DNA from 2 places in the Acidobacterium sp. FHG110202_01 genome. Region 1 is predicted to be linked to the other one. Evidence: riboswitches for the same ligand, from Rfam matches in the RefSeq annotation. Region 1 holds a riboswitch; the other holds the start of a gene.
What was found. A riboswitch is a leader RNA that binds a small molecule or an ion and turns the genes downstream of it on or off. The one in region 1 is predicted to bind cobalamin.
Positions count from the first base shown of each region.

Region 2: it holds a riboswitch for cobalamin, as region 1 does, so the genes downstream of both, AC5S16_RS06675 (TonB-dependent receptor) here and AC5S16_RS00750 (TonB-dependent receptor) in region 1, are expected to answer to the same signal.

Region 1 covers NZ_JBZYWJ010000001.1:190,060-201,123, reverse strand. The annotation lists gene AC5S16_RS00780 (hypothetical protein) at 1-1, shown strand, start outside; partial or broken gene AC5S16_RS00775 (tetratricopeptide repeat protein) at 301-630, shown strand; gene AC5S16_RS00770 (CHAT domain-containing protein) at 1,027-2,490, shown strand; gene AC5S16_RS00765 (SDR family NAD(P)-dependent oxidoreductase) at 3,243-3,968, opposite strand; gene AC5S16_RS00760 (DUF4232 domain-containing protein) at 4,058-4,759, shown strand; gene AC5S16_RS00755 (carboxypeptidase-like regulatory domain-containing protein) at 4,789-5,265, opposite strand; gene AC5S16_RS00750 (TonB-dependent receptor) at 5,367-7,769, opposite strand; cobalamin riboswitch at 7,857-8,052, opposite strand; gene AC5S16_RS00745 (hypothetical protein) at 8,252-8,881, opposite strand; gene AC5S16_RS00740 (hypothetical protein) at 9,244-9,462, opposite strand; gene AC5S16_RS00735 (hypothetical protein) at 9,459-9,764, opposite strand; gene AC5S16_RS00730 (hypothetical protein) at 10,028-10,318, opposite strand.
Region 2 covers NZ_JBZYWJ010000003.1:70,699-81,762, forward strand. The annotation lists gene AC5S16_RS06640 (cobaltochelatase subunit CobN) at 1-2,935, opposite strand, end outside; gene AC5S16_RS06645 (FecCD family ABC transporter permease) at 2,932-3,939, opposite strand; gene AC5S16_RS06650 (ABC transporter ATP-binding protein) at 3,936-4,703, opposite strand; gene AC5S16_RS06655 (ABC transporter substrate-binding protein) at 4,700-5,599, opposite strand; gene AC5S16_RS06660 (CbtA family protein) at 5,708-6,451, opposite strand; gene AC5S16_RS06665 (CbtB domain-containing protein) at 6,466-6,687, opposite strand; gene AC5S16_RS06670 (histidine phosphatase family protein) at 6,887-7,468, shown strand; gene AC5S16_RS06675 (TonB-dependent receptor) at 7,647-10,067, opposite strand; cobalamin riboswitch at 10,101-10,271, opposite strand; gene AC5S16_RS06680 (ATP-binding cassette domain-containing protein) at 10,583-10,798, opposite strand.

The DNA.
Region 1 (11,064 bases):
GTTCTTTTAATTACCCTATCTGCGCTTGCTGGCTGTAAACCAAAAGTCTTAACAGACCCTAAAGCTGTCTATAGCACGGCAGAACAACTGATTATTCATGGGAATCTGGAAAGTGCCCATAAGACAGCTCAGACAGCAAGCGCATTGCTTTCCCAGAAAGATCCTGAGTGGGCCTGGAAATTTCGACTCCTTGATACGAGGGCCTTACTACGACAAAGCAAAAACGATGCAGCTTTATTAGCGCTCTCTGAACCGCTACCTTCCTCGCTAGCAAATACAGACATTGCCTTAGAACAGAACGTGCTTAAAGCATGGGCATACTTATCATTAGGGCGCCGTAGCGAAGCTAATCAGGCATTGCTTGAAGCCCAATCTCTATCAAATAGTAGAAAGCCAGCTGCAGGTGACAATTCTTCTCCCTTGAAAAGCCATGCTCTCACCGTCTTAGGCATGCTATATCTTCAGCAAGCTGACCTTGTTCAAGCCGAGGAAGTTTTCCATCGAAACCTCAATATTGCTCGTACTCAGCATGATAATTATCAACAAGCAGCCACTTTATTAAACCTAAGTGTGGTCGCCCTTCGCCAGGAGCATTTTGATGAGGCACTGGATTTATCAGAAGCAGCGGTGCGTTCTGCCCAAAAGATCAATGCAAAGAGTCTCTTAGAAAAATCACAAGGAAATATAGCTTGGGCAAACTACAAACTCGGTAATTTCGAAGAAGCCCTGGCGCGTTTTCGTATTGCAGAACAGGGTGCGAAAACAATAGGAGAGACTGACGACCGAATTGAATGGTTAAACAACACAGGATTATCTCTCTATCGCCTCGGATATCCAAATGATGCAGAGGCTTGTTATAAAACCGCTCTTCAGATTGCAGAGTCTTATCAAGACGTAGAAGAAGAGATTACAATTCACGTTTCGCTAGCCGAGCTATTCCTGAAATCCAATAATCTTGAATTAGCGGCACAGCATACTAGTAAAGCGCTCGACATTGCTCACGCTTCAGGTAGAAGTTCAGATGAAATGGATGTGCTCTTTCTTAAGAGTCTTATAGCTGCACGCCAGAACAATATGGCGCAATCTATAGAAACTCTCGATGCCTTGGATCGGAATCGCGCCATTACCCCTTCTTTGCGTTGGCAGGTGGAAGGTGCCTTATCGGATGTTTATGCAGAATCCAATAAGTCCGATCTTGCGGATAAATGGTACCGCCAATCCATTACAACTTTTGAAACGCAACGAGCCACCATCAAGAAAGAAGAATCGAAGCTCCCTTTCTCGACAAATGCTGATGAGCTCTACGACGATTACATTCGCTTCCTGGTGAATCACAAACGGACGGATGAGGCGCTGCAGTGGTTTGATCTTGGGCGGGCGCGGACTCTGGAAGAAGGGCTCGGTGTCACTTCATCGGATTTCAAAGCTGCGCTGAAAAGGCCTCTCAATGCGCGCGCGATTGCCAACAGGCTGCATGGCACAATTCTGGTCTACAGCGTGGCTCCGCAGGAGTCATACCTGTGGGCCATCAACTCTTCAGGGACGCACTTCTTCAAGCTTCCGCCGCAGGCTGAAATCGATGCGCATGTGAAGAACTATCAGCGCGCCATTCTTGATTCAAAAGACACGCTTGCGTCTGCCTATGCCGATGGCATTGCGCTCTACAACATCCTGGTGGCGCCGGCGGAAAAGCTGATTGCGAAGAACTCGCCGGTCTACATCATTCCTGATGGAAGCCTGACGACGCTGAATTTCGAGACGCTGCTCGCTCCGGGCGGTGGTGTGCATTACTGGATTGACGACGCCACTATTACTGATGCCAGCTCGCTGAAGCTGCTGGCGGCGTTCCGTCCGGAAACACGCGCGAAGACGGCGAAGAAGCTGCTGCTGATCGGGAACCCTATCTCGCCGGATGAAAAGTTTCCTGACCTTTTGAATGCCGGAGCAGAAGTATCGAATATATCCAGGCACTTCCCTGCTGCGACAGAAGCCGTCTTTACGCAGAAGCAGGCGCTGCCCTCTTCGTACATCAGCACTACGCCGGGGCAGTTTTCCTACATCCACTTTGTGGCGCATGGGACGAGCAGCAGCGCGCAGCCGCTCGACTCAGCGATTGTGCTGACGCGCGAGCCTTCGAACCCGGATGCCTTCAAGCTCTATGCGCGCGATGTGATCCAGCAGCCGCTGCATGCGGACCTGGTGACGATTTCGGCGTGCTATGGCTCAGGGTCGCGCGTCTATGGCGGCGAGGGATTGGTGGGACTGTCGTGGGCCTTTCTGCGCGCGGGAGCGCATTATGTTGTGGGCTCGCTGTGGGAGGCTAGCGACGCAGCCTCGCCGCAGCTGATGGACCGCATGTACGACGAGCTGGCCCAGGGGCGCTCGCCTGATGTGGCGCTGCGCAATGCCAAGCTTTCTCTGCTGCACTCGCAAGGCGTGTTTCGTAAGCCTCTCTATTGGGCCACGTTTCAGCTTTATGGCGGTGCTTAAAAATCAACCGCGAAGTCGCTAAGAGCGCCAAGTCCGCAAAATATTTCTCACACCAAACTGCTCCAGCGTTGCAGATTTTCTGTAACGGTTTGATTACGGTCGTCACTACCAATACAGAAAAAGGAAAGACATCTTTCAACAGCACTGCAGTTTGCCGCTTCGTCGACAGCTAACTTATCTGCCTGGGTTCTCCCATCCCCCAATTGAAAACAGGAGCAAGGGGAGTGATATGGATTTTTATGATGCAGGCCGGAGTAGAAAGAATTCGTATTCCTACTTAAACAATGAACCCGCTTCGTGCCATTTCTTGCGCGCCGGCGTTGAAGATGAGCAGCTGCTGGTGGAGCGCATCCTGGAGTTTCTCGATGAGAATCATCCTCTCCGCTCAAAACCGCGTGCCTTTTCGGAGTGCGGGTGATAAACAGGGCTTTGGCCGTGAGTGCTGAATATGCCTTGTCAACGATTTCGAAAGTAACATTTTGCTGTAAGTTGCTGGTCTCAAACGAGACCTGTTACAACGAGCAATGAGCTTGTATTTCCGCTATTTCTGCTATCCTGAATGTAAGGACAAAATAGACAAAAAAATCGCCTATGACTGGCGGTTTTTTATTGCCTGGAACCAGGACTTTACGTCGAACCTTCCTGTTTTCAATACTTTGCCGCATTGAAAACAGAAGCCATGGTTTTTCAAAGACTTAACACCTCCCCCCAGGGGGGAGAAGACCCCACATCTTTCCGGGCAAATGGTCTGACTACAGCCCCAGGCCGCCATCGACGCTTAGAATCTGGCCGGTGATGAAGTGCGGACCGGTGGCAAAGAACATGACGGCGGCGGCAACGTCTTCCGGAGCGCCGTTGCGCTTCATCGGAGTCTTATGGGCGAAATGCTCGTAGTCGGCGGAGACCTCCCCGTTCACGATCATTCCCGGCGCAACACAGTTCACGCTGATCTCCGGCGCAAAAGCCTTGGACATGGTCTGCGTAAGCATGTGCAGAGCGGCCTTTGAGGTGCAATAGTGGCCGTGCGTGGGCCAGGGATGTAATCCGCCGAGCGAGCCGATGTTGATGATGCGTCCATGGGCTGCTTTGAGATGCGAGTAGGCGGCCTTCGCCATCAGGAACGGGCCGCGGGTGTTGGTCTCAAACATGGCGTCCCACTGGCTGACGGAAATTTCCTCAAGCTTCGCTGTCTCGAAGAGGCCTGCGTTGTTGACGAGCAGATCAAGCTGTCCGAAGAGCCGGACGACCGTAGCGATGGCATCTTCCACATCTTTCGGATTGCGTACATCGCAGCGGACGGCTGCAGCCTTGATCCCAAGCGCCTGTAATTCCTTTACGGTCTGCTGTGCCTGAATGTCAGAATCGCGATAGGTAATGGCTACGTCAGCGCCGGCTCGCGCCAGCGCGAGCGCAAGTGTGCGCCCGATGCGCTTGGCAGCGCCCGTGACCAGCGCGGCCTTTCCCTGTAAACTGTCCATATATCTTGATTTTACCTGCTAATAAGGATTTCTCTTTCGGAGGCGCGAGGAAGGCCGCCTTGCAACGCATTTGGGGCAGGGGTCATCTTATGACTGATACACTTCGAGGCAATTCTGTGCTTCCCCGGCTACGCCACATGATTCTTCTGGCATTGACATGCGGTATTTTTGTGGCAGGTTGCTCTCACTCACAGCACAACGCATCTCTGCCGGGAAGCGCGCCCAACATTCAAAAGGACGACACACGGCGCGCAAAGGCCGCTCCGAATCCCAACGCACCTTACATGGTTGCGACTAACAGCAAGCCTCCACAGCTGGTAAAGCGCGCGGACGAAGCCGGAGGAACGGAGCCTTGCCAGGACAAGAACCTGACCGTTACTGAGATTGCCGCAACTGTGAATGGCAACTACCGCGCGGTGAAGCTCGCTTTCTACAACCAGGGGCTTGCGCCGTGCCGCATCGGCGGCTTCCCGAATGTTTCTCTGCTGGATCAGCATGGGAACCCTGCAGCCAGCCTGATCGTTGACCACATCAGCGAAGCGGCATTGAGGGCAAAATTGGAGCCGGGTGCGGTCGAAAATACCTCCGCAGCTCCGGTACAGGCGCAGCTGGTGATTGCTCCGAGAGGCGAGGCATGGTTCCAGATGGGTTGGTCAACCGGCGACACATGCCCGGCGGTCTCGCGCATCAGCGTTTCTGCTCCGGGATCAAGCGAGGCTTTTACAGTGAATCATCCCCTGAATGTCTGCGAAGGTCGGATCGAGATTACGTCTCTTCGCGGGGATAGTTGATTGCGAGGGCCAAAGCCCTCGCCTACCTTTCAATGAGGCTGCGGCTGATTCTGATCTGAAGGCTTGGGAGCTTCGTCCTGGCCGCCGACCTGTGAGCCGTCGTGCTTCTCGTAAATCGAATACTGGTGGCCTGGAGGATTCAGCTTGACGGCGATCTCCTCGGTCGGACCTTCGAGATTGTAGTCAGCGCCGTAGGTCTGGTATCCCTTGGCGACGATCTGGAGGCGTACTGTGTCCCCAACGGGGATCACGTCAATTACAGCCTTTCCGTCCTCATCGGTCTTCAGTTCCATATTGCCGTCGTCCTTGCCATCCTTCATGGGATGAAAGATGACGCCGGCGTTCTCCACGGGCTTGCCGTTCGATGCCTTGGTGACGGTCACGGTGACCTTGCAGGTCGGCGGTGGCGGAGTGTATTTGCGGCCACGCTTTACCTGTTGCGCAGAAAGGCTCAGGGGCACACAGAGAGAGAAAACCAGGAGCTTGCGGGAGACTGCTAAAACCATGCCTTGATTGTAAGGAATCAGGGTCAGGGATGAGAAGAGGGCTGTTTCAAGGGCCCCATCCTTTTCGGCGAAAATCATGTCGAAAGGATGGGAGCCATTCGTTATTTCTTTTCCTTGCCTAAGGCGAAGCGCAGGCCGGTGCGGAAATTGAACGGCAGCGATGTGTATCCAATCGGGCCGGTATGCTGGTTGCTCAGCAGGTTGTCAAGCTGTGCGTAAACAGCAAGCCAATGCGTTGCCTGATAGACGACGCCGAGATCGAGTTTGGCGTAGCCGTAGTCGAGGTTGCGGTTAGGCAGCAATAGCGAGTTGCCAAAGAAGGCGTCGCTGAAACCGAGATAGGTGGAGTCATCGCTGCGGCTGGAGAATGCTCCGTTGCCGATGAGTGTCCAGTACTTGCCGGTGTAGGACGCTGAAATAAAGCCAGTATGTGGCGGACGGCGGAAGGGACGCGATCCACGCAGCGGCGAGTAAACGCCTATGGGGAAAGTTGGAAATGATGACTCGGTGTTGTAGGTAGGCTCAAGCGCGTCGGAGCTGAAGGAGTGCTGCACGACAGAATCAAGATAGGTATAGCCGCCACGCAGGAAGATGTTCTTGCCAATGCCGTATTGCACTTCGCTCTCGACACCCTGTGCGCGGAAGACCAGCGAATTCACTGTAGGCGACGCCAGCGCCACGTTGTAGGCGGCAACGATCTGCGCAACCTGATCGGGAGAAAGCTGCGGTAGAAGCTGGTAGAGCGCGCTCGCTGGAACGGACTCGATCTGATTCCCGAACTCATTGTGGAAGTAAGTTGCGCTCAGAAGTACGCGCTCGCTGAAGAGGCTCTGCTCTACTCCGCCGTCATAGCTGCGCGAATGCTCCGCTCCGATAGGCCCGATGCCATACTGTGCGGCGGACTGCGGACCTCCGTAGGTGTTGAGCACCTGGTAGAGCGAATCGAACTGATCGGTGAGGGTCGGCTCCTTGACGCCCTTTGAAAAATTGAAGTTGAGCTTGGTGCCGTGGAAGATGCCTCTTCCGGGACGCACGAGGTAATAGGAAAGCCCGATGCGCGGCGTACCTTCAGTTCCGTAAAGCTGGTTTTTCTGAATGCCTCCACCAAATGAGTAGAAGAGGCGATTGCGGAAATCACCGCCGATCTGGAGCATGTAGTCGTAGTTGGCACGCTCCAGGGTGTCATTCAAGAAACCGGGATAATAGTCTTTTCCACGCTCGTCTTCAAAGCGGAAGCCGGCAATGGCCATCAGGTGCGGCGTGAACTGATAATCGGCCTGCACGTAGAGGTTGTCGCGGTTGGATACAAGCTCTGATGTGATGGGATAGGTTCCGGCATAGTTCAGAATCGCCTGACCGCTGACGGAGTACCCGTTGGCTCCTTTGATAGTGACTGGCAGGCCGAGATAAATGCCGTCGGTTGCGTCATAGATTCCAGTAGGCGACCACTGCGTCGACTCCTCGCGCTTGCGTGCCATGCCATAGCGGACGAGGCCGTGCAGGCGGTCGGAGAAAGTGTGGTCGATGGTTCCGGTCATGAAAATGTTCTGGTCAGACTGCTTGGCGTCATTCGCGATCTGGTAGAACTGGTAGGCATTCGGTAGTCCGGTAGCGATGTCGGCGTTGCGCGCAGTAACGCGAATCGTCGTAGCTGCGGACCACGCCCATCCCAGGTTCGCCGTCTCGACAATGTTGTGGTACTCGCTCTGGGGAACAGAGTTCTGCGTCTGAAGATCGCTGAAGCCGCCATAGTAGTCGAGAGAGCGATGCGTTCCGCCGAGCTGCACTTCATTTCGATAGGTGCCGAAGTTTCCTGCGTCGCCTTCGTAGATCAAAGACGGGAACGATGTGGAACCGCGAGGCGTGCTGAAGCCGATGACTCCGGCAGCTGCGTCAGAGCCGTAGAGGACGCTGTTGGGACCGCGATAGACTTCGGCCTTCTCCACGCCTGTGGATGCAATGGTGGAGAGGTCGAATCGCCCGCCAATGTCTTCAATGGGCGCGCCATCGAAGAGCACTTTGTTCGAGTCTGAATTGCCACCGCGCACGAAAATGCTGGCAACACCGCCGCGTTGTCCGGTCTGGACAACACTTATTCCGGGAACCTGGCGCAGGATGTCGACCATATCTGCGCGGTTGAGGAAGTCGGTTTTGTTCAAGCCCGTAATAGATGCGCTTACCTGAGCCTGCGGCAGGGGTGTTCCGGTTTCTGTGGCGACGATCGACTGCCGCACCCACTCGGGTTCAAGCTGGATGTTCTGCTCTATGCCATCGAGAGAGCCACCGTAGAAGCTTTCTGTCGCGAGCTGGCGGAAGGATCTTCCACCGGCCAGAACGTAGAAGCGGCCAGTTGCTGAAGAAGAGAGCTGATAGCTTCCATCGTTCCGTGTGATGCCCGAAGCGATGACCTGCCCGTTCTGAACGAGAGCTACGCTGGCATTGGCGATGGGGGCGCCCAGAGAATCGGTAACACGTCCACGAACGACGACAGCACGTGCTGGCATCACTGCTAACAACAAGCAAACTGAAAGGAGAGCAAAGCGGCTTCGCCGCGGAATGTCTGGCATTTTTCCTCCGTTCCCCTCGGAACGCGGTACTGTGCGCATGAAGCCGGTCTCCTGACTCGCGCGCTCTTGCCCTGCCGCCTTCCCGGATGTTTTCCAGTGGCTTTGTGGTCAGGCATCCTTGCACGTCCTCAAAAACCAGACATGCAGAAACGCGCTTACAGTTGCGGGGCAGTGGCGGATTCACACCGTCTTCCCTAGCACCTCATGCGTTGGTTGAAAGTTTGATTATTCGTGAGCAGAGGGGTCATGTCAAAGAAGTGTCGTTGATAATGGTGAGCCAGCTTGTAAACCATTGGAACGATTTCATCACTATGTTATACGCTCTGGCTGATGCTGTATCCCCGTCTGCATAGTATGCAGTGTTTGTGCGGCTTAGGCCGCACAGCGTGAAAGAAGACGGCGGGGAAGCGTTGCCAAGGTTAGCTCTTCCTGAATGTACCTCTGGGTGCGCCGAATATGCCCAGACAGGTGGCGGTTTCCTTCAGTGTCCTGTATCGGAGCGGATTCTGCTTCATCAGGTCAGCAGCCAGACTGTGACTTGCATTCCGGCTGAACAGGTCCTCCAGCAAGCCAACATCGATGGTGCTGTAATCGACGCCGATACTTGCACAACGCTGGGGGACAGACATACGCGACCACTCAGCAGGACCGACACGGCGTTTTGCCGTTTCCGTGGTGGTCACTGGCCTTGCATCTCTGGGTGAGACGGGGTTGCGGGAGTCCTTCATAGCGTTCAGTTGTAGACGTGCAAGCTCAAGCTCCTTCTGCTGCTGATCGAATAGCTGCTTCCACACGTTGTTTGCATCGGCTGCTTCCCGCTCCAGTTGGCGGGTAGCCTCCTCCACTGCACGCTGTGCAAGCTCTGGACTCAAGTCACTGACTTGCAGATTGTGCTTCGCAGCGGTGGCGCTGAGAATCTGATTCGCACGCTGTTTGACTGCTGCTTCGGGAAGGTTGATTACTTCGTTGCTGCTGTTGAGGGCGATTTCCTGGGCGGGTGTCTGACCTTCTGCGTAGCCTGGGCGGAATACATTGCTGTTGAGTGACATGTGAATCTCCTTGGATTCGGTTAGAGGTTGTTTCTCCGTGGTGCATCCCTAATCCACCAGACACGCCAGCCAAGGAGTCTCTTGCGTTTGCTCGTTCACTGAGACGTTCTGGCTAATCGGGTGGATGAGGCGATGCAAAGCGCTCCCACACGCTCGGAGAAAGACATGCGGGAGCCTTTGTGAGTGCTGGGACTCAACCCGTCCTGCATGACGGGGAGTCGACCAGCGCCATCGTTGCTACAACGTCGAAGGATCAACTAACGACGCGGTAACAGCGAAGTCTTAGAGCGGCATCACGCACCTGTACTGGGGGACGCGATGCCGTCACTGCCGCTGCCTATGGCAGAGCAGCGGACAATGCTTTAGGCGGCTGCGATGTATGAGTCTGGACTCAGGGTCTCAGGGTTGCGGTAGTAGTCGAGCCGCATCAAGTCTCGGCCTGTAATCTCCCATTCCCGCCTGCTGTCCAGATGACGGGTTTTGATGCCCAGACAACGGGCAAGTGCTTTGACGTGCCGCTCAGTGGTGTGCAGCAGTGTAGCTGCCTGTCGTGAACCGTATGACTGGTGTAGGCGGATCATGCCAACCTCCCCAGCGCTCTGAGCAAGGGGTTTGTGTATCGGTCTTTCCTGCGCTTCTGCTTCCCCTTCTCAGGGTCGAAGTGTCTTGGTGGACGGGGAGCACCAATCGCCTTACGGTCCAGGCGTATCTGTCCCTCAGATACTCCCAACAGGCAGGCAAGCTGGATATTGGAGATGGCTGGAGCGTGCTCAAGGATGACCTTGAGGACGGCGCGGCGTTCACCGCATGTATAGCCTTCATCAGGCCGCTGTAGACAGATTCTGGCTGCTGTAGCGCGATCTGTGAGAGTGATTTCAGGCATGACTTTCCTCGGAATTTCAAAACTTTGTGTTCACCGTTGGTGGACGCGCCTTCGGCGTGGCTTCGGCGTGGCTTACAGCATGGTTTCAGCCGTAGTCGCAAGGGCTGACGCTGTGATTGATACCCGCATGGATAGGGTGTCTGTGCTGTATGGAGTGCTACGAGTAGCGATCTGTTTCTCGAACGGTGTCGCACCGTGCAAAAGGATTCGAGACAAGCTCTATTACTAACCCCTTTCAGGAGCTATTTCTGGCAGAAGGGGGGTTAATACCCATAAACGGGGATCATCCGCTCGGCGCTGTACTTGTCAAGCAATTGCTTCCATACGACCAGCGTGTCGCGCTTCTTCGGCTTCGACACCGGCTCTTCGTCGCCATTAAGTACGGGCGGGTTGAGGACGAACTCATCGATCTGGTTCTTCGCGCTAGTGCTCAAGGCGGAATCCCATTCGAGGTATCCGAAGGACAGCTTCAGGTAGTGAGCTACGCTGGCAATCTCCCATTTCGGCATCTGGTGCTCGTGTGCGATCTCGTGGATCGTGTACCAGTGTCTCATCAGGCGGCGTCCTCCATCAGGTGCGGGAATCGGCGATGTAGCAGGTGGTCATAACGTCGCGCGAACCAATCCCAACGTCGGTCACATTCGGACGTGTCCTTCGGCGGTATTGGTTCGATTGGTGCGTTAGGTCGTGACCACGGTGGACAGTCACAAAAGCGTTCTAAAGCGTCGGCATCTTTCTGGCTGACGTGAACTTCCCCATGCAGGAGGAAGGTTTTCCGCTTCATATACCGTAGGAGGTCTGCTACCTGGCTTTTCTGCATACCGTGCAATCGTGCTAGTTCCTTTAGGCTTGTTGCCTGTTCGTTCATCTTGTCCTCTCCGATTGTGTGATCCTGATTAGCCCGTATTTTGGACGCACCGAGGGCTTTAACTCTGGGCACTTAGCTTGTAAGAGCAGCTAGATAACCCCGTTTTGTTGGGGATATTCTTCCTGCTTTAAGCGTGTATCTTCAGCCTGTTTTACTTGCTGAGACCAGATGGTTTGACTCCATCTGTTTGACAGTGCTTGTCATAGCCGCTGGGCTAGTTAGTCCTTACTGAAGATGAATCCTTTAACTCGTTCCATGCAGGCGTACTACTCGAATCGCTCCCATTGAAGGGAGGTGTGCCCTATCGTCGCCGGAGGTAAAGCCCTCACAACCCTGTCCGACTTCCTGCATGAATTAGCGCTCTGGTGTGCCCAGTCCATCCCCTCAGGGATGACCGACAGAATGCACGAATGCACCCACCCAACGGTTAGT
Region 2 (11,064 bases), on a different contig from region 1:
CCTCAGAGATAGAATCTCTCCGAAAGCCCAAGTTTTCGAGCATGGTGTACAGATCGAGTGCCGCTTTATCGAGCAAATCCAGGACATCGGCATGCGTATGCACTATCTGACCAAGTAGATTGCGGCTCTCTGGAAGCCGCTCTCCTGGTTTTTCCAGAAGAGCCGCAAGGTCAAAACCGGATGCGCTGGCTATAGACGACTGAAGGCTTGGAGCACTTGAGTTGGAGAGACGTGTCAGCGACTGAAGCATTTCCGGCAGAGGTGGCATTTGCCCCAATGTATGCAATCCACTACGAATCTGCGCCATGCCCAGTTCGCAGAGGTAGCCGTCGAGGTCTTCAATTAGGTGAGCGACGTCATTGCCGCTCATTTCCGCCAGCGTTGTCGGAATTCCCTCTGGCGTCAGTTCGTCATCCCAATCGTGCTTATGGTCGCCATGATCACGGCTGAGCATCGTCTTGAGGCCAAGGTCGGCCTGTAGATTCGCTTTTTGCACGAGATCCCATATCTGCTGCTGCAAATAAGGCAGCTTTGCGGGATCAAGCTTTTCTACGGCGTAATACTCGTTGACAAGCTGATTGAGCTCAGCGAGCACGCCGTAGGTTTCTGCCGTGGTCATTGGTGGAGTCAGGTGATCGATGATTACCGCATGCGCGCGGCGTTTGGACTGGCTGCCTTCACCGGGGTCGTTGATGATGAATGGATAGACAAGAGGCATGTCCCCCAGTAGAAGATCGGGAAAACACTCCTCAGAGAGACCGATGCCTTTGCCGGGAAGCCATTCAAGTGTGCCGTGCTTCCCCAGATGCACGATGGCATCTGCGCCCCACCCGCCTTCCGATTGCGGCGTGCTGAGCCAACGGTAGAAGGCGGCATACTGATGCGTCGGTGGGAGATCAGGTGTGTGATAGATGGTATCCGGATCGATGCCGAATCCGCGTGGTGGCTGGAGAGCCACCAGTGCATTGCCAAAGTTGAGAGATGCGAAGTGATAGCTTTGCTCGTCGCTCCACGGCTCATGATCGAGGGCTGCGAGTTTTCCAGCGAGCGAGCCCATGAGCTTCTTATCCGTCTTTGGCTTCGCGGAGCGCACGCTGGATCCATGAGGCTGCGGCTGTCCCCAGTAGTCTTCCATTCTGCGGCGGGAACGCTCAGGGAACGCGGAGAACTGTGCGTGATATGCCGCTCTTGAGAAACGTTCCGCATAGTCGGGATGTAGCGGGTGACGATCGTCATACGATCCGCGTTCGAGCAAACTCTGCATCAGGTCGTCGGATGTATTCGGCAATGCGGTGATGTTGTAGCGGCGACTTCGCATGGCGTGCAGTGCCGTCAGGAGACTTGCGGGAGTATCGAGACCAACTGCTCCGCCAACCTGAGAGGCCTTGGCGGCTGAGTTTGTGAGAACAAAGGCGATACGCCGTTCTGAGTTTGGCGTGTGGCTAAGCTTCGCCAAGCGGGCTGCGATTCCGGCTACTCGTTCGATCCGTTTCTCGTGCGGAACATAGAGACCATCGGAAACCGATGCGCCGCGTTCCTTGAAGGAAATCGGTACGGTGATAATGCGGCCATCAAATTCAGGAATGGCTACATTGATGGCAGTATCGAGCGAGTTCAGGCCTCGGCGCGATCCTTCCCATGCGCCTTGCGCCATTCCGCTGGCAATGGCTTGGATGACGGGAACTCCTAGTTCTTCGAGCGATGTGACGGCTTCGCCTGGTTCCGTAATGTCTCCGGTGTTGACTTCGCCAAGCGCAAATGACAGCGTTGAAATTAGCACGTCTGTGCGCCCTTCGATCCACTGGAAGGCTGCAGGTCTGCCGGCCTCCAACGACTTGAGGCTCGAAGTGAAGATGCAGAGTGCATTCATTCCACGCTCTTCGATTGCCTGCGCCAGGGCATCGATAAATCCAGTGTTGCCGCTCATGCGATGAGCCCGGTAGAAGAGCACAGCAACCGTGGGCTTGCGCGGATCGGCTCTGCGTTCCCAGTCTTCGATGGCGGCAATATCCATGTCGGGGAGATAGACACCATGTTCCGGCATTGGAGTGGGAGCTGCGTAGCCATGTCCGGTTAGTAGAAGGCGGTCGGAAAGGAAGCGACACAACTCGATAAAGTTGTTGACGCCGCCAAGAGCAAGATACTGAGCGGCCGTCTCCATCACGTCGCCAGGAACGTTGACGGTTTGCGAGAACTCGGGGCTTAGCTCGCCGGTGCCGCTGATGAGCACGAGAGACTGTCCGCGCTGAATGCACATCTCGCGCAGGCGGTTAAACGCTGGCACGCAACTGAGAGGGCCATGAACACGCAGCACAATAACGCGGGCACGGCCTAACTTCCCGCCAAGCAGTACCTCCATCTGATCTTCGCTGTGGAGTGCGTTGAGGGAATAAGAACCTACTTCGAGTTCCGCAGGGAGAAGGTCTTTTGCGCGGGCTAACGTCAAAAGGTCCGTATCCGCGTGTGAAAGCAGCATGATGCCGCCGGTTGGTTGCGGAGCCTCGGTTTCGTCGGGCAGTTCGGCCGGTTTGCGTACATCCCAGTCGTAGTAGTTGAAGACGAACTCGCTCAGCTCAGCCGGAGGTTTGAGGAATCGGTCGGCTTTGAGCATCGACTCGGTGTAATCGAAGATCTGCCGGACCTGCCAGGCGCTGTTTACGGAGTGGAACCAAACGGATCGCCCGTCAAAGACGAGGCAGGCTACATTCGCCAACGCGCAGGGGCCGAGGCATCCGCCTTTGGTGAGATGTACTTCATTGCGGATTTTGCGCCGCAGCCACTCTTCCTTATAGACATCGACCGGAACCTCAGCATAGCCGCGGTCGGTTCGGCCACAGCAGCAGCCGGTTACGCAGTACGACAGATGCCCGCGGTGTTGAACGATGTTCAGAGTGCGGCCATCCGCACGGATGACGCGCTGACGATACGATGTCATATCTCCTCCACAGGCGTTCTTTGGCGGATTACCCAGACCAGGTATGGGCCACCAATTAAGGCAAGTACAGCACCGGCTGGAAGCTCCGAGGGCGGCATGATGATGCGACCGAGGGCATCACAGAGCGCGAGTAGTGCTCCACCTAAGAGAAAGGAACAAGGCATCAGGAGCCGATGATCGGGGCTGATGCGTGAGCGCACAAGATGCGGCACAATCAATCCGACAAAACCGATGGGGCCGGTGAGAGCAATTGCCCCGGCAACAAGAATTGAGCCGAGGATATAGCCTTGCGCGAGTAGAGCTCCAACACGCACACCACGCGAGGCCGCCCATCGCTCCCCAACAGCAAGCAGATTCCAACTGCGTGCCTGCGCGAGTATGAAGGCAGAAGTTATGAACACAACTGCTGCCAACACTACTAGCGAGGTGTAGCTTGTCGCGTCGATGCTGCCGATCAGCCATCGCGCAATGGAGAACGAACGCGACATGCCAGCGAAATTGCTCAAGATAATGATGAAGGCAGCACAGATGCTATTAATGGCGATCCCTGTCAGGAGCAGGCTGAAAACTGAAATCTGGCGTTGACGAAATGCGCCTCCGATCACGAGGATGAGAACACCGAAGGCCCCGGTCAAGGCTCCGATCCACGTTACGGGAACTCCGAGGAAGGTCTCCCAGCCGGCGGCTATGACGGCGACTGCTCCTAGTGAAGCGCCCGCCGAGATGCCAAGTGTGTATGGTGTGGCAAGCGCATCGCGCAGCATCGCCTGAAAAAGCGTACCTGCGAGTGAAAGTGCGCCTCCGGCAACGAGTGCGAGAAGAGTACGGGATACCCGCAATTGAAGCAAAATCTCGTAGTCCGGCGCCTCACGTTGCAGCACGCGCGTCAGGCTGATGGGGCCGGCTCCGACCCACGGGAGCAGCAACGCTGCTCCGACAAAGACCATGAAGGAGAGCAGGACGCTGTACCGCGTCAGGAAGCCAAGCTGTTGGGTTGTGGTCATTGGTACCACACCCAGGGCGAGCCTGCCGGAGTGCTGCCCATATCGAGGCGTTTTGAAAACAGGCTCAGCCATTCTGTGTTGTCATGGGTTTCTGCGGTTCGGATGTCATAGGCGATGGCTCCGCTTGCAAGCACGATGAGGCGTGTACAGTAGGTTAGCGCCAGATTCAAGTCATGCGTAGCGGCGATGCAGAGTTTTCCTTCACGCGCTTCTTCCCGCAATATGTTGAAGCAGTGCAACTGCTGTTCGATGTCGAGGAAGGTGGATGGCTCGTCCAGAAGGAGCGTATTGGCGTTCTGAGCGAGACACGCGGCGAGCAGCACACGCTGGCGTTCACCTCCGCTCAGAGAGCGAAAGGCGCGATGACGCTGCGGCCAGCAGGAAGTGCGCTCCATAGCCGCACGGATGTATTTGTGGTCCTCCTCGGATTCATACCAGTGGTCAGTGTGCGGGTATCGGCCCATACCGACTAACTGCTCTGCAGTGAATGGGAGATCGGCATGGATGGCCTGCGGCAGATGACTAATCTGTTGCGCGATTTCCCGGCGTCTCCATTGCTTCTGATGGCGTCCGACGATGGTGACTGCACCGGTTTCGGGCATGCGAAACCCGGAGATGATGTCGAGCAGAGTGCTCTTTCCGGAGCCGTTGATGCCGAGCAGCGCAAGGAACTCTCCTTCTTCGGCGCAAAAGCTGATCGAATCAAGGACGGGGCGGCTTCCGTAGGAGAAGCTCACGCCATCGACTTCCAGCAGACAGCTCAATCCGAACCTCCGATGCCATGAACGAAATCAAATAGCTGTTGCGTCGCAATCGGAGTGCGCGGGCCGGGAACGACGAGCGAATCGGTGGTGCCGGCGTAAACGTGTCCAGTTCGGACAGCCGCAAGATCCCGATATTGACTCCACAAGGCAAGAGTTGCGGCACGTGAGGCTCGGCGAGCCTCTTCAGTTTCCTGTGTACCACTCAGATCGATAATGACATCAGGATTCTCACGCAGGACCGTTTCAAGCGAAATATGCGGGTATTGCGGCAGACCTGGTTTTGCCAGGACATTGATGCCGCCGGCAATTTCGAGAACCTGGTTCACATAACTATCAGGACCAACAGCAATCAGATTATTCAGCGTTCCCTGTTGACGATCCACTATGATCAGCACACGCGGGGAGCGCATAGTCTTTGCTTTGGACTGAATGGCGTCGAGAGAGCTTTTGATCTGGGCGATCAGGATGGCCGAGCGGTCGGGAACGCCTGCGGCTTTCCCGATGAGCTGAATGCCTGTGTAAATATCTTCCAGCCTGACGTATGGCACTTCGACGAATGGAATGTGAAGAGCAGTCAACCTGTCCGTTAGATCATTGGCATTGCTTTTGCGCTCCAGCACAACGAGGTCAGGCACAAGTCGAGCAATGGCCTCGGCATCAGGATGGACATAGCTGCCGACTTTTGGAAGTTTCTGAACCTGAGGCGGGTAATTCGAGAAGCGTGACACCCCGACGACCTCATCTCCAACGCCCAGCGCAAAGAGCGTTTCCGTGATACTGGGGGATGTGGAAACTATCCGCTGCGGTCTGGTTTGTGCCGAAAGCGTCAAGACGTGGATCGGCACATAAACCAGCAGAAGAATTGCTTTGAGGCGGAATTGCTGTCGTAGAGCCATGCCAAACCGGAGAACCCTCCTCGGAGGATGCGAACGATGGATGCCAGAGTTTGAGGATTCCTGCAGCGGATACATTGTTTCTTGTCCTTTGGTAAAACGAAGGCTTATCTACTGGCTGTATGCCGTCCAGCGATGTGTGCTTTCAGGGCTTGATGCAGCTTTCTCCGCAAGCCACCCAAAAAAGAACCCAAGTACAGTCCACAGAAGCATCTGCATTTCGAGGACGGCCATACGGAATCTCCACATCAAGGTCACGGGAAATCCGACCGGAACCTCGTCGAAATTTGGAAGAAAATGAGCACCTGTGGCAACGACAACGACGAAGAAAACTGCCGCAACCAGCAAAGCATTCCAGACGCCCAAACGGTTATGCAAACGGTTCTCAACTTGAACTGCGAGGACCATGGCAATGACCGAAACGGCAAGCAGCAGGAAGAATGCCCCGGTGCGCAGGCCGATGGTTTCGGGATTCCCTACGGAAGGCGGATTTGCCGGATATTTCAGCGCAGGGACAACTGCAAGTGTTGCAAATCCCAAACCTGCCAACAGGGCTGAAAGTGAACGCGGGCTTGTCACAGGCATCCGGCCATAGGCGAAGGCAAAAACAAGCGCGAAAATGCCACCTATGGCAGTACCTTCAATGACGGTCGCCGTCAGCAATCCGAAGTTCCTTTGAATGCTGCGGCTCACAATTTCAGGCTCAGGCGGCTCGTCTTTCGCCCGGTCCATGCTGATTTCAATTGCGATGGCGCGTTCTACCTGCGGTTCGCCGATCCACCGGGCCAATGCGAAGACGAAAAGGCCTGCGACGACGCCTGCAAGCATCCCGCGCAGAAGCAGGATGCGAATCATCTAATAGCCTCTTGTCAGTGACAGGGAAATCCGAGGAGATGACGGCCGTCATGCACGAATTCATGAACGGCATGTCCCTGGATGAGAGAAGTAGCCCCCTGTTCGGCTCCGACAAAGTAAATCGCCAGCAACATCAGGAGCCCGCCAAACAAGGCCCAAGGCAATATTTCGCGGACGGGAATAGCTGGAATGGAAACAGGTTGAGGCGTCAGCACACTAACTACGGATTGGGCCATTTGAGAACCTCCCGGGATCATGCGTCCCACAAGCAGAGTTCGCTTCAGGAATGAAGGAAGGTCTGGCTTATATCACAGTGGCGCGACCGCGCCGGAATTGCACCGGCTTCTTCACTTCATTATCAAAGACTAATCTAACCCTATGGTCCCTCTATCATAAGTGTCAAGGTTCTGGTATAGACCCGGCAGAGGAACTCCCTTGACCGCTCGGCTCACGCTCATCGCGCACGCAGCAACAGAATCACAAAGACAGGCAGCCTTTCCGCTCGACGAACCTGTTATCGAGCGCGATGATAAGGGGATTGGTGGATTTCCCTGGACTGTGCCTCGGGCGGACCGCATTTTGTCAGCACCCGAGCAAAGAGCCCAACAAACATCCCATATCTTGGGACTCCCGGTGGTGCTGGCAGAGGAACTGCGAGACTACGACTATGGACGATGGAGCGGTAGGAAGTTGGATGTACTGCAAGCCGAGGATCCCGACGGAGTCCTTGCGTGGTTGACCGATCCAAGCGCCGCACCGCACGGAGGAGAGTCGCTGGAAAACCTAATTGCTCGAGTCGGAAGATGGATGGACGAGCAGCGGTCAATAAAACACACCATCGCCGTAACTCATCCAGCGGTAACTCGTGCAGCGATTGTCCATGCTTTGCAAATGCCCATGATGATTTTCTGGCGAGTGGACATTGCTCCGCTGACTCTGACCGATCTGCGTTTCAGCCGTGGCGTTTGGACGCTGCGTTGCGTAGGTTGCTCACTGAAGCAACACTCGGACGAGTGAGATGTCTGATCCGAGAAATCGCGAGGCTCGCGTCCAAAGTTGGCCGGGTGTTCCTATCCATTGTTGGGGGGAATCTAGGTAAGGGCAAGTTGCTTCCTCGTTCATTTTGTGCTCCTGATGAGCTTGAGCACAGCCTGTGCAATTGAAAGGCGGTGCTCAAAACCTGCACTCGGTTTCGCTATTTCCAGAAAGCCCAGCCTGTTGGGCCGCCTAGCGTGAACCGAAGGCCGCTGCGGATGGTAAACGGTGTGGCCGGGAACCCGAAGGCCGCTTGATAGTGTTGGCTGAAGAGATTTTCGATGCTGGTGTAAAGCTGCAATGAAGAGCGTAAGTTATAAGAGCCACTCATATCGAACTTCTGATAGGCAGGAGCCAGATTCCGGTTAGGAAGCAACATGGTATTGCCGCCATCTGCATTGGAGAGAAACGTGCTGTCATCGCGGCTTCCAATCAGAGACCCGCTGAAGGTCGCAGTGAAATTTTTGTGGTTGTAGAAGAGAGCCAGGCTTCCGGAATGGGGGGCACGTCGAAAAGGTCTTGCTCCGACGAGTGGAGAAAAAGCTCCAATTGGAATACTGGGAAACTGTGGATTGAACGATGGAACACCGAAGGCCTTGGTGGTCACTGGATCGAGATACGTATAGTTTCCCTGAAAGATCAGGCCATGCCTCAGGTCGATTTTGGCGTCGAGCTCAGCACCCAATGCGCGTTCGGAGTCCGCATTGACGTATGCTCCGCCGAAAGGCGTGGCTTCGGCGGCTTCCGGAGGCACTCCCAAAGCGACCAGTTCATTTACATTCAGAAAGGAAATCAGATCATAAAATCTGTTATAGAAGAAGGTTGCCCCGACGATGGCACGTCCATTCCAGAGTCCCTGTTCGATACCCGCATCGAATGTACGGCTTCTTTGGGGACCGATCGGCGAAATGTTGAACTGACTGATCTGCTCCGGAGTAAGCAAGGCAAAGAGTGCTGACCCCTGCTGTGATGTACTGGGCTCCTCGATTCCTTGTCCATAGTTGAATCTCAGTTTCGTTTGTCCAAAGAATCCTGCGTCCAGCGGGCTCCGCAAATAATAGGCCAGAGAGACGCGCGGCGTTGCGGCAACGCCAAAGACTTCGTTCTTATCGACGCCCACGCCTGCAGTCGCAAAAAAGCGATGGGCCAGGCTGCCGTGACCTTCAGCAAAGTAACGGTAATTGTTGCGAGTCAGTCCCTGGCCGTTCTCATGCTCGAAACGAGCACCTGCGACTCCTGTCCAGTCTTCCCAGAAACGATACTCCGTCTGGGCATTGATGGACCGGTGGCCTTCATATGACGAGAAGATCATTGGATAGGCGCCGCCGAAATCAAGAATTGCCTGGCCGGTCACACTGTATCCATTGCTTCCGCGAATGGTTACCGTATTTCCCAGATACACAGGTCCTTCAATTGGTGAATCGAAGAATGAGCCCGTCGGTGTTGGATTAACATTCAGGTCGCTGAATTGTGTATAAGCGAACTGCGCCTGATTATGCCAGCGTTCTGTGGTTTGATCCTGTATGGTTCCACCGATGTATGTGTTCTCGTTTCGTTGCGTGGAATCATCTTCAATCCCATAGAACAAGATGCCGTTGGGGGTTCCAAGATTGGTGGTATTGTGACGTGCGGTGATGCGTATGCCTGTTCTCTCGTTCAAAAACCAGCCAAGATTTCCGTCGAACGTAACATTATGAAAGAAATCGTTGGAATAGCTGCCTCTCGTGTCATAACGCGCAAAGTTGCCGAAGTAATCGAAGTGCCCGATTGCCTGCCCAAGAGAGGCGTCCTGATTGTAGGTATTGAAGTTTCCGCCGTCTGCTGCGTATTTCAACTGAGGAGTGCTGGTTGAGCCTTTGGCTGAGGTCACACTCACGACACCGACCAGCGCATTGCTTCCATAGAGAACACTGTTCGATCCGCGAAGCACTTCCACGCTGGCAACCCCACTGTTGGTGAGCTGCGCGAAGTCGAAGCCGCCTCCGATGCTGTTTGCCGGAATGCCATCGATCAAAACCTTATTGAAATCGGATTCGCCTCCACGAAGGAACAGGGAAGTGGTGCCTCCGCGCTGACTGGTCTGGACGATCTGTGCTCCGGGCACCAGCCGAAGTTCCTCGAGAACATCCAGCTTGTTCAATGCCTGAATCTGGTCGCTGTCGATGAGGCTGATCGATGCGCCCGTCTGGGACTCCGGAATCGCTGTTCCGGTTGCAGTCACGACAATCTGCTGCGGCAGAGCGCCAACGCTCAAATGCACGGTCGTCTCTACCGTCTTTCCGTCGCCGACAAATATTGGTGAAATGGTCTGTTCTGAAAAGCCCTCGGCCTCGATGTGAAGGCTGTATGTTCCTGATCGAGGCGCGTTGAGCGAGAAAAAGCCTTCGGCATCCACAGTGCCTTCGGCGACTTTATTGTCTCCCTGAAGAAGAGCGACTCTAGCAGGCGAAACTGCATTGCCTAAGGAGTCCAGGACCTTGCCGCGTATTGTTTCGCCCGTTTGAGCATTTAGATTCAGTACGAATAGAACAGCCAGCAAACTCAGACCGGTAGAAAATAGAAATCGAAATCTTGCAATCACTTTTCGTGTCCTCCTTCGCCCTAGAAAGAGCGGACTTATCGTGCTGGAGGGATCGGTCTTCTGACTTGCGATGTCTTGCCGCGACTGCGCCTTCCCACCCTTACAAGGGCAGTGGCATTGTGCAATCGGTTCCATCGCATACAGCTGCTGGGCAGTGGCGGATTCGCACCGCGCTTCCCGTACATCCCGCCTTGTATTAAATTGTGCAAAGCTCCGACGCGCTTTGTTCAGATATAAAAGGACCCTACTTAACAAGTTCTAAATTGCGGAACTACATTTCCCGACTGTGCCCCTTTCCGTCCTCACTCGTATGAAAGACATAGAATGGATGCCCCTCGCGTCCGTAGAGAGTTTCGGCAGTGACACGAAAGACTTCTTCGATGGATTGCGCATTCAACACCCGTTCGCAGGGGCCAATCGATTGAATTCGCCCAGATGCATGAGTGCAACTTTCGAGCAATAACGAGCGACTGCGGTAAGCCTCCGGCACAGGGTGAGAACTTCCAGCGAATGTTCTATGTCGAGATTTGCCATTGGCTCATCGAGCAGGATGCCTCCTCAGAAGTAGCTCTCCAAAGACCGGCAATCGTACGCAGCAATGTGCTTTTTCCGCTTCCGTTTGGCCCGACTATCGCCAGAAAGTCTCCCGTCCGCAGCCGAATCGAAACTGAGTCGAGGATCGTCCTTCCCCCTCGCACTACGGATGCCTGCCTTAGTTCAAGAATGCTCATTGGGCTGCTACGTCCTTGTATTGGCGCATCAAAAGCCAAATAAACACCGGCCCACCGATGGTGGAGCGATTGGCGGTGGATGCATCTGAGTCATACTTTGTTTCGACATTGATCGCGGGCTCTTGCACAACTTCTCCTTCCTGCGCCGCAAGGCACAGCAGACCGAAAGGCGAACGCGGAGAAGCTCTGCATCAGCCTGGGCTCATGCTCATGCGCTCTCCTCCGAGACATATCAGGCGGTTTTACCGGCCGATTATCTCTTCATC